DNA from 4 places in the Halomonas sp. A29 genome. Region 1 is predicted to be linked to each of the others. Evidence: predicted binding sites of a transcription regulator. Region 1 holds the regulator's gene; each other region holds the start of a gene.
What was found. The regulator sigma-54, encoded in region 1, starts transcription at its own class of promoters, with help from an activator protein. The targets are predictions, from matches to a motif close to TGGCACNNNNNTTGCTNT.
Positions count from the first base shown of each region.

Region 2: the regulator sigma-54 is predicted to act here: its motif matches at 1,098-1,115, upstream of SPH52_RS13550 (NCS1 family nucleobase:cation symporter-1).
Region 3: the regulator sigma-54 is predicted to act here: its motif matches at 904-921, upstream of SPH52_RS16845 (NarK family nitrate/nitrite MFS transporter).
Region 4: the regulator sigma-54 is predicted to act here: its motif matches at 1,236-1,253, upstream of ytfE (iron-sulfur cluster repair protein YtfE).

Region 1 covers NZ_JAXQPR010000005.1:244,974-247,144, forward strand. The annotation lists gene lptB (LPS export ABC transporter ATP-binding protein) at 1-91, shown strand, start outside; gene SPH52_RS11555 (RNA polymerase factor sigma-54) at 250-1,671, shown strand; gene hpf (ribosome hibernation-promoting factor, HPF/YfiA family) at 1,780-2,088, shown strand; gene ptsN (PTS IIA-like nitrogen regulatory protein PtsN) at 2,095-2,171, shown strand, end outside.
Region 2 covers NZ_JAXQPR010000006.1:238,244-240,414, reverse strand. The annotation lists gene SPH52_RS13555 (nitrilase-related carbon-nitrogen hydrolase) at 1-584, opposite strand, end outside; gene SPH52_RS13550 (NCS1 family nucleobase:cation symporter-1) at 1,173-2,171, shown strand, end outside.
Region 3 covers NZ_JAXQPR010000008.1:157,135-159,305, reverse strand. The annotation lists gene SPH52_RS16850 (murein L,D-transpeptidase catalytic domain family protein) at 1-735, shown strand, start outside; gene SPH52_RS16845 (NarK family nitrate/nitrite MFS transporter) at 1,046-2,171, shown strand, end outside.
Region 4 covers NZ_JAXQPR010000011.1:45,929-48,099, reverse strand. The annotation lists gene norR (nitric oxide reductase transcriptional regulator NorR) at 1-1,136, opposite strand, end outside; gene ytfE (iron-sulfur cluster repair protein YtfE) at 1,289-1,945, shown strand; gene hemN (oxygen-independent coproporphyrinogen III oxidase) at 2,022-2,171, opposite strand, start outside.

The DNA.
Region 1 (2,171 bases):
TGGCCAGATCATTGCTGAAGGCGACGCCGAGGCCATCCTGGCCAACAAGCGGGTGCGGGAAGTCTACCTTGGCGAGGATTTCCGCCTATAACGCAATCTTGCACATTAAGCAAGTAATTGATCTTTGTTTAAAACATTCTAATCAGGCATAAATATTGCCGCTGGCATGCATATTGCAATCAATTCTCTTGCATGTCACTGCCTACCGGTCTAGGGTAGAGTTTTCCGGCAGATGAGCCCGTTATCCTCATGGCCATGAAAGCATCCTTGCAACTGCGTGTCGGCACCCAGCTGACCATGACCCCCCAACTGCAGCAGGCCATTGCCCTTCTGCAGCTGTCCACCCTCGATCTACGTCAGGAGATCCAGCAGGCACTGGAATCCAACCCCATGCTGGAGCTTGACGACGACTTCGGTGAACAGGCCGTCAGCGAAACCCAGAGCGATGACTGGGCCAGTGAAATCCCCAGCGAGCTCTCCACCGACAGCGACTGGACGGATACCTACCCCGATCATGGCACGAGCTCCGGCGGCGCTACCGGTGAAGGACCGGACTTCGAGCGCCAGGCTTCGGGGCAGACGCTGGCCGGCCACCTGATCTGGCAATTGGCGATGACCGACCTGAGCGATCGCCAACACATTATCGCCGAGAGTCTAATCGACGCCGTCGATGGTGCCGGTTATCTGTCGCAAACGCTGGAAGAGATCCGCGACGGCCTGCGCCAGCAAGGCCTCGAAGGCCTGCCCACCCGGGAGGTCGAGCAGGTCCTGCTACGCCTGCAACAGTTCGAGCCTACCGGCGTGTTCGCCCGCGACCTGCGCGAGTGCCTGATGCTGCAATTGGCCGCGCTGCCCGACGACACACCGCTGCTCCCCCAGACCCGACGCCTGGTACGCCAGTTCCTCGAGGCATTGGCCTCCGATGATCGCCGTCTCCTCAAGCGTCGCCTGGGGCTGGACGACGATGCCCTGGATGAGGTCATCGCCCTGGTTCGCTCGCTGGACCCCCGCCCTGGCAGCGCCTATGCCGAAGTGAGCAGCAGCTACGTCACTCCGGACCTGGTTGCCTACCACGACGAAGCGGGCTGGCGCGTGGAACTCAACGCCGAGGCCTTGCCCCGGCTACGTATCCAGCCCGACTATGTCGCACTCGTACGACGCGCCGACAAGAGCCAGGACAACCAGTTCCTCAAGGATCACCTGCAGGAGGCGCGCTGGCTGATGAAGAGCCTCGCCAGCCGCAACGACACCCTGCTGCGCGTGGGACGGGAGATCATGGCACGCCAGATCGACTTTCTCGAGCAGGGCGAAGAGGCCATGAAGCCCTTGGTGCTGGCCGATATCGCCCAGACCGTCGAGATGCACGAATCGACCATTTCACGGGTGACTACACAGAAATTCATCCACACGCCGCGTGGCGTATTCGAGCTGAAGTACTTCTTCTCCAGCCACGTCGGTGGCAATGGTGAGGGGGACGCCCACTCCAGTACGGCGATACGCGCCCGTATCCGCAAACTGATCGCCGACGAGCCGCCTCGCAAGCCGCTTTCCGACAGCCGCCTGGTGGATCTGCTGGCCGAGAGCGGCATCGAGGTGGCACGCCGCACGGTAGCGAAGTATCGTGAAGCGCTGGGAATTCCTTCCTCGAGCGAGCGCAAGCGTTTTCGCTGATGTCTCGACACAATGTTGACGCGGGGCAATCACGACTCCCGAGGGGGTTTGCAGGGCAGTAAAAAGGGTTACAATCGAGCCACCACCCGAAGGACGAAGGAGCTTGTCATGCAAGTCAACATCACCGGCCATCATGTTGAACTGACCGATCCACTGCGTGACTACGTGAGCGAAAAGCTTAGCCGCGTCCAGCGCCATTACGACAACATCACCAACGTGCAAGTGACGCTCTCCATCGAGAAGGAGCGTCAACAGGCTGCCTGCACGCTGCACGCCGCCGGCGCCGACCTTCATGCCGAAGCCTCTGATTCTGACATGTACGCCGCTATCGATGCGCTGACTGACAAGCTCGACCGTCAACTGGTCAAACACAAGGAAAAGGCCCAGGCGCGCGCTCAGGGCGCCGGCATTCGCTGAGCTGCCATGACACTGGAAACCATACTGCCCCCTGAACGCGCGCTGTTCGACGTTCCCGGGGGTAGCAAGAAGAGGGTGCTGGA
Region 2 (2,171 bases), on a different contig from region 1:
TACTGGGAGAGCCCGGCCACGGTAGCCGAGGGATTGAAGATCACTTCGGCACCGTTGAGCGCCAGCGCCCGCCAGCCCTCGGGGAAATGACGGTCGTAGCAGATGTAGACGCCGATCTTGCCGTAGGCGGTATCGAAAACCGGCCAGTCCGACTTGCCCGGCTTGAAGAAGTACTTCTCCCAGAAGCCGGCAACTTGGGGAATGTGGGTCTTGTGATACTTGCCCAGGTAACTGCCATCGGCATCGAACACGGCAGCGGTGTTGTAGTAGATGCCGGTCACGGTCTCCTCATAGATCGGCACGATCATCACCATGCGATGCTCGGCGGCAAGCTTCTGCATCATTCGGCAGGTGGGGCCGTCCGGTACCCGTTCGGCGGCCGCATACCACTTCGGGTCCTGGCTGGGACAGAAATAGGGCTGGTTGAACATTTCCTGAAAGCAGAGCACCTGCACGCCGGCCTGGGCGGCCTGCTCGATCAGCGGCAGGTGTGCCTCGTTCATGGCATCGCGGATCGCCGTGGGTTCCAGGTCGGTGCTGGTCTTGAGGCCCATCTGGATCAGGCCGATCGTCATCTTCTGCATGGAGTTCGATCCCTTTGTGATTGTTTTTCAGCCTGCGCCTTCCACACAGGCAAGGGAAAAGAAAAAGCTGACTCAACAGACAGCTTTTTGAAATTAGATGCTTGCCTGCAGGATATCAAGGTTCAATCGTTCAATTTTTCACCGACTTTCTCAAGCTCTTGTAGAACAAGGAAATTATCGTTACATCTTTTACTTTTCACCAAAATGGTGGATGCTCGCACCATCAATGGCGACATGGATATTTTTAAATTTTTATTTAAATATCAGTAAGTTAATTGAAAGCATCCGAATGTAACATTAGCCTGTTAAGAAATCTTGAACCAATCTGGAAAGTGTCTAGTCTGTCATGTGGCGATCCCTGCCGGGAGCTGAAGCACTCCTCAGCAGCCTTTTAACAGCTCGCTCTGCATATTGTTGTCGAATAAGTCAGCTTTAAAAACACATGCTTAGCATTCGGAAGAATGTCTCGAGCTTGGATAATTCGGCGCGGGAGCCAGCCGACCAAATGGTAATGGGCACAGTTATTGCTTCTTACCGACAAGACCAACACAACAATAAGCTTTGCACCTAGTGACGGAGAACAACAAAATGACCCAGTCATCGAGGATGTTGGACAGGAAGGGCCTGATCGAACTCGAGGTAGGCGACGACTTGCGCAACAGCCCACGGTTCAACGACGACATTGCACCCACCAAGGCCAGCGAAAGGACCTGGTCGAAATGGAACATCGCCGCACTCTGGGTCGGGATGTCGATCTGCGTGCCCACCTATACCCTTGGCGGTGTTCTGACCGCCTATTTCGGGCTCAGCGTGGGCGAAGCCCTGTTGGCGATACTGCTCGCCAACGTGATCGTGCTGATTCCGCTGACGCTGAACGCCTTTCCCGGGACCAAGTTCGGCATTCCCTTCCCGGTGGTGTTGCGCTCTTCGTTCGGCATCCTGGGTTCCAACGTACCCTGCCTGATTCGCGCTCTGGTCGGCTGCGGCTGGTTCGGTATCCAGACCATGTTCGGCGGCCTGGCCATCCATCTGCTTCTGGCAGCGCTCTTCCCGCCCTGGCAGGCGCTGGGGGGCGTTGGCGAAGTCATCGGCTTCTTCGTCTTCGGGGCGATGAACCTCTACGTGGTGATCCGCGGGGCGGAGTCGATCAAGTGGCTGGAGACGCTGGCCGCCCCCCTGCTGCTGGCGGTTGGCATCGGGCTGATGTTCTGGGCCTGGCCGCACATGTCGATGACCGAACTGCTGGCACAGCCTCCTTCGCGTCCGGAAGGCGCTTCGGTCGTTGGCTACTTCCTTGCCGGCCTGACGGCCATGGTGGGCTTCTGGGCCACGCTGTCGCTCAACATTCCCGACTTCAGTCGTTTCGCCAGAAGCCAGAAGGATCAGATCGTAGGACAGGTGCTGGGCCTGCCCCTGACCATGTTCTTCTTCGCTGCCCTCGGCGTGGTGATGACGGCCGCCTCGGAGTCCCTGGTCGGTCGAACCATCGCAGACCCGGTCAATCTCATCGGCATGATCGACAACCCGTTCTGGGTCGGCATCGCGATGGTGCTGATCATAGTGGCCACGATCTCGACCAACACGGCG
Region 3 (2,171 bases), on a different contig from region 1:
TTTCTACCGACCCTGCGACTTCCGCTATCGACCCTGACCGCTTCCTTGCTGGTCGCCCTGCCCACTACCTTTTCCACCACCGTCCACGCCGGCAATTTCCTGGCTCAGGCAGGCCTCTCTTACCCGGCCGCCGCCCCGTTGAGTCAAACCCTGACGCGTCTCGCGCCCGGCGCCAACCCGCTGGTGCTGACGCTTGCCGCCAATGCCCTGGCCTGCGCCGAGCCCGATGCCGAACGGCTGGCGGTCATCGATTTCTCCCGGCCTTCCACCGAGCCACGCCTGTGGGTCTTCGACCTGGCGCAAGAGCGGCTGATGTTCGAGGAACTGGTCTCCCACGGCCGCGGCTCGGGCGATGCCGAGGCGACAATATTCTCCAACACGCCGGAGAGCTACCAGTCGAGCCTGGGGCTGTTTCGCACCATGTACAGCTATTACGGGCGCAACGGCTACTCGCTGCGCCTGGAAGGGCTGGAAGCGGGCGTCAACGACCTGGCCTACCAGCGCGCCATCGTGATCCATGGTGCCGATTACGTCAGCGAGGCGTTCATTCGCAAGACCGGCCGGCTGGGCCGTAGCCACGGCTGCCCCGCGGTGCGCCAGGAAGTGACCTATCCCCTGATCGACAGCATCAAGGAAGATCACTACCTGTTCGCCTACTACCCCGACCCCGAGTGGCTGGAGAGCTCCGCCTTCCTCAGCTGCGATCGTACTCCCACGCAGCTGGCCATGTACTGAGCCATCGCGCACTTCCTTGCGTACGGCCTAATGCCCCCTGGCAGCACCAGCAGGGGGCATTTTTCTACCGCGCTGCACCATGTTTGCCACGTCAGTGGCCGCACCTGGTGACGCTTTCACTCGCAGTTTTAAGCACAACCCACTGTCTTTAAAGATTAAATAAAAGTATGGCAAACAGGTTGCTTGATATACATCAAATTGCCGGGTAGGCGTGGACCAGGCTTCCAAGGGAAGTACGAGTGCGTCAGACCTGACCTTCAACGGAGAAGGGCGAACTCATGTATCGACAATCCGTACGAGGTCACAGCCCATGGAAATTCTCAACAAGGCGAACCGCATTCGCCTCCTGAGCCTGCGCACACCACAGATGCGCGCCTTTCACTTCTCCTGGTTCGCTTTCCACATCTGCTTCTTCGGCTGGTTCGGCATCGCCCCGCTGATGGCGGTGGTACGCGAAGACCTGTCGCTGACCCAAACCCAGATCGGCAATACCATCATCGCCTCGGTCTTGATCACCGTGATCGTGAGGCTGCTGATCGGCGTGCTGTGCGATCGACTCGGCCCGCGCAAGACCTACACCGGCCTGCTGCTGCTCGGCTCGATCCCGGTGATGAGCATCGGCTTCGCCAACAGCTTCGAGACCTTCCTGCTGGCCCGCCTGGCGATCGGTGCCATCGGCGCCTCCTTCGTCATTACCCAGTACCACACCACCATGATGTTCGCCCCCAACGTGGTGGGCACGGCCAACGCCACCAGCGCCGGCTGGGGCAACCTGGGCGGCGGCACGACCCAGATCGTGATGCCGCTCATTTTCTCCGGCCTGCTGATGCTCGGCGTCAGTGAAACCCTGGGCTGGCGGCTGGCCATGGTGGTGCCGGGCGTGGTGATGTTCATCACCGGCATCGGCTACTGGCTGTTCACCCAGGATGCGCCGAACGGCAACTTCAGTGAGCTGCGCGCACGCGGCGAACTGCCGGAAGCCACCGGCGAGAACAGTGCCGGCAAGAGCTTCCTTGCCGCAGCCAAGGACATCCGCGTCTGGGCTCTGTTCGTGGTCTATGCCATCTGCTTCGGCGTCGAGCTGACCATCAACAACATCGCCGCCATCTACTTCTTCGACAAGTTCGACCTGACGCTGGCCACCGCCGGTATGATCGCCGGCCTGTTCGGGCTGATGAACGTCTTCGCCCGCACCCTGGGTGGCGTCTTCTCCGATCTGTTCGCGCGTAACGGTGGCCTCAAGGGACGCGTTCGCTGGCTGTTCATCGCGCTGATCTGCGAAGGCATCGCCCTGGTGGCCTTCTCGCAGATGCACGTGCTGTCGTACGCCATCGGCATCATGCTGGTGTTCAGCCTGTTCGTGCAGATGGCCGAAGGCGCTACCTATGGTGTGGTGCCGTTCATCAACAAGAAGGCCCTAGGCGCAGTGGCCGGCA
Region 4 (2,171 bases), on a different contig from region 1:
CCGAGCCGGGCGCGGTTGATCTCGAGAAAGTGGCCGGCCAGCACCAGCACGTCACTGTCGCGTTCGCGCAGCGGCGGGATCGCCACCGGGTAGACCGAGAGGCGATGATAGAGGTCGGCACGAAAATGGCCGTCGCGTACGCCGTCGGCCAGCTGGCGATTGGTAGCGGCGATGATGCGCACGTCGACCCGCCGCGGAGTGTCCTCGCCCAGACGCTGAATTTCGCCATTCTGCAACGCCCGCAGCAGCTTGGCCTGGATGGGGATGGGCAGCTCGCCGACCTCGTCGAGGAACAAGGTACCGCCGTCGGCGGCCTCGAAGCGTCCCGCACGGCCTGCCGTGGCCCCCGAAAAGGCCCCCTTAACGTGCCCGAACAGCTCGCTTTCGGCCAGCGTTTCCGGCAGCGCCGCACAGTTGACCTGTATCAGCGGCTGATCCCGGCGCGGCGAGCGCTGGTGCAACCGGCGAGCGAACAGCTCCTTGCCCACGCCGGTTTCGCCCATCAGCAGTACCGGGAGATCGGAATCGGCCACCACGTCGAGTTCACGCAGCAGCCGCTGCAATACGACGCTGTGCCCAAGAATGTCTCCGCCTTCACCGGGCTCGGCCTGTATGACCGCGCCCTGGTGCGCCATGCGCAGCGCTCGCACCTCCTGCTCCAGGCGCGAGACACGCACCGCCGATTCGACCAGCAGCGCGTAGCGCTCCAGCGCCGTGCGCGACGCATCGTCGAAGGTGCCGGCTACCAGGGCATCCAGGGTCAGCACACCCCAAGGCTCCCCTTCGACATGCAGGCTGATGCCCATGCAGTCGTGCACGTGCAGCGGCTCGCCGGGCTGATGCTCGACCAGGCCGTCATAGGGATCGGGCAGGGTCGAATCCGGCGGAAACAGGGTCGAGCTGCGGCTGGTGAGAATGGCCGCCAGGCGCGGGTGGCGGGCCACCTCGAAGCGCCGCCCCAGCGCCTCGCGCACCAGACCTTCCACTGCCACTGGTACCAGCACATCATCCCGAAGGCGCAGCAGGCACACCGCACCACAGCAGAAGCTCTCGCGCAGGGTGCGTACCAGCCGCTGCAAACGCACGGCGCTAGGCAGGTCGGCGGCAAGGTCGGCGAGAAGCGAGTCGTCGAGCATGGTTGAAATCACCACATCTGGGTTAATAAAACCCTAACACAGCAGGGTATTTTTCACCATAAATCAGACAACCCATTGTCATAAAAGAAAAACACAACCTGGCACGCCACTTGCTCCAGTTAAGCGTCTTTCCCTTTTGCAGAGGCACGCTCATGAACCTGCTCGAACAGACCGTTGGCCGCATTGCCCTGTCGCTGCCCGGCGCCACCCGCATCTTCCATACCCACAATATCGACTTCTGCTGCGGCGGGCGCATCAGCCTGCGCCAGGCCGCCGAGCGAGCTGGCCTGCACGTCGACCGACTCGTCGCCGAACTCGAGGCGCTACCGGCCGCCAGCAGCGAGCAGCGCGACTGGCGCGAGGCCAGCAATGACGAGCTTATCGATCACATTCTCACCCGTTACCACGACGTGCACCGCGCCCAGCTGCCCGAACTGATCCGCATGGCCCGCCGGGTCGAGCAGGTGCACGGTGAGCGCGACAGCTGCCCGAACGGGCTCGCCGAACTCTTGACGATGATTTACCAGGAGATGGAGAGCCACATGCAGAAGGAGGAGCAGATCCTGTTCCCGTTGCTGCGCAGCGGCATGGGTGCCCGGGCCCAGGGGCCGATCGCCGTGATGCGCCAGGAACACGACGACCACGGCGTGAACCTGGAGCAGGTGATGCTGCTCACCGACGACATCACCCCGCCCAAGGGTGCCTGCACCACCTGGCGTGCGCTCTACACCGGCCTGCGCGAGTTCCGCGAGGACCTGATGGAGCACATCCACCTGGAGAACAACTTGCTGTTCGAACGGGTCGGTTGAGGAAACGCTTCCTAAGCACACCTGCCGAAACGCAAACGGCGCCCCCGCGGGGCGCCGTTGTATTTCGGTGGGTAGATTAGACGGTACGTGAGAAGCGCCCCTCATTGGGCTTGAGGTAGGCATCGAAGGCCATCGCCATGTTGCGCATCATCAGGCGCCCGGTGGGCAGCACTTCGATGGCCCCGTCCTGGATCGACAGCAGGCCATCCGCCTGCATTTCTTTGAG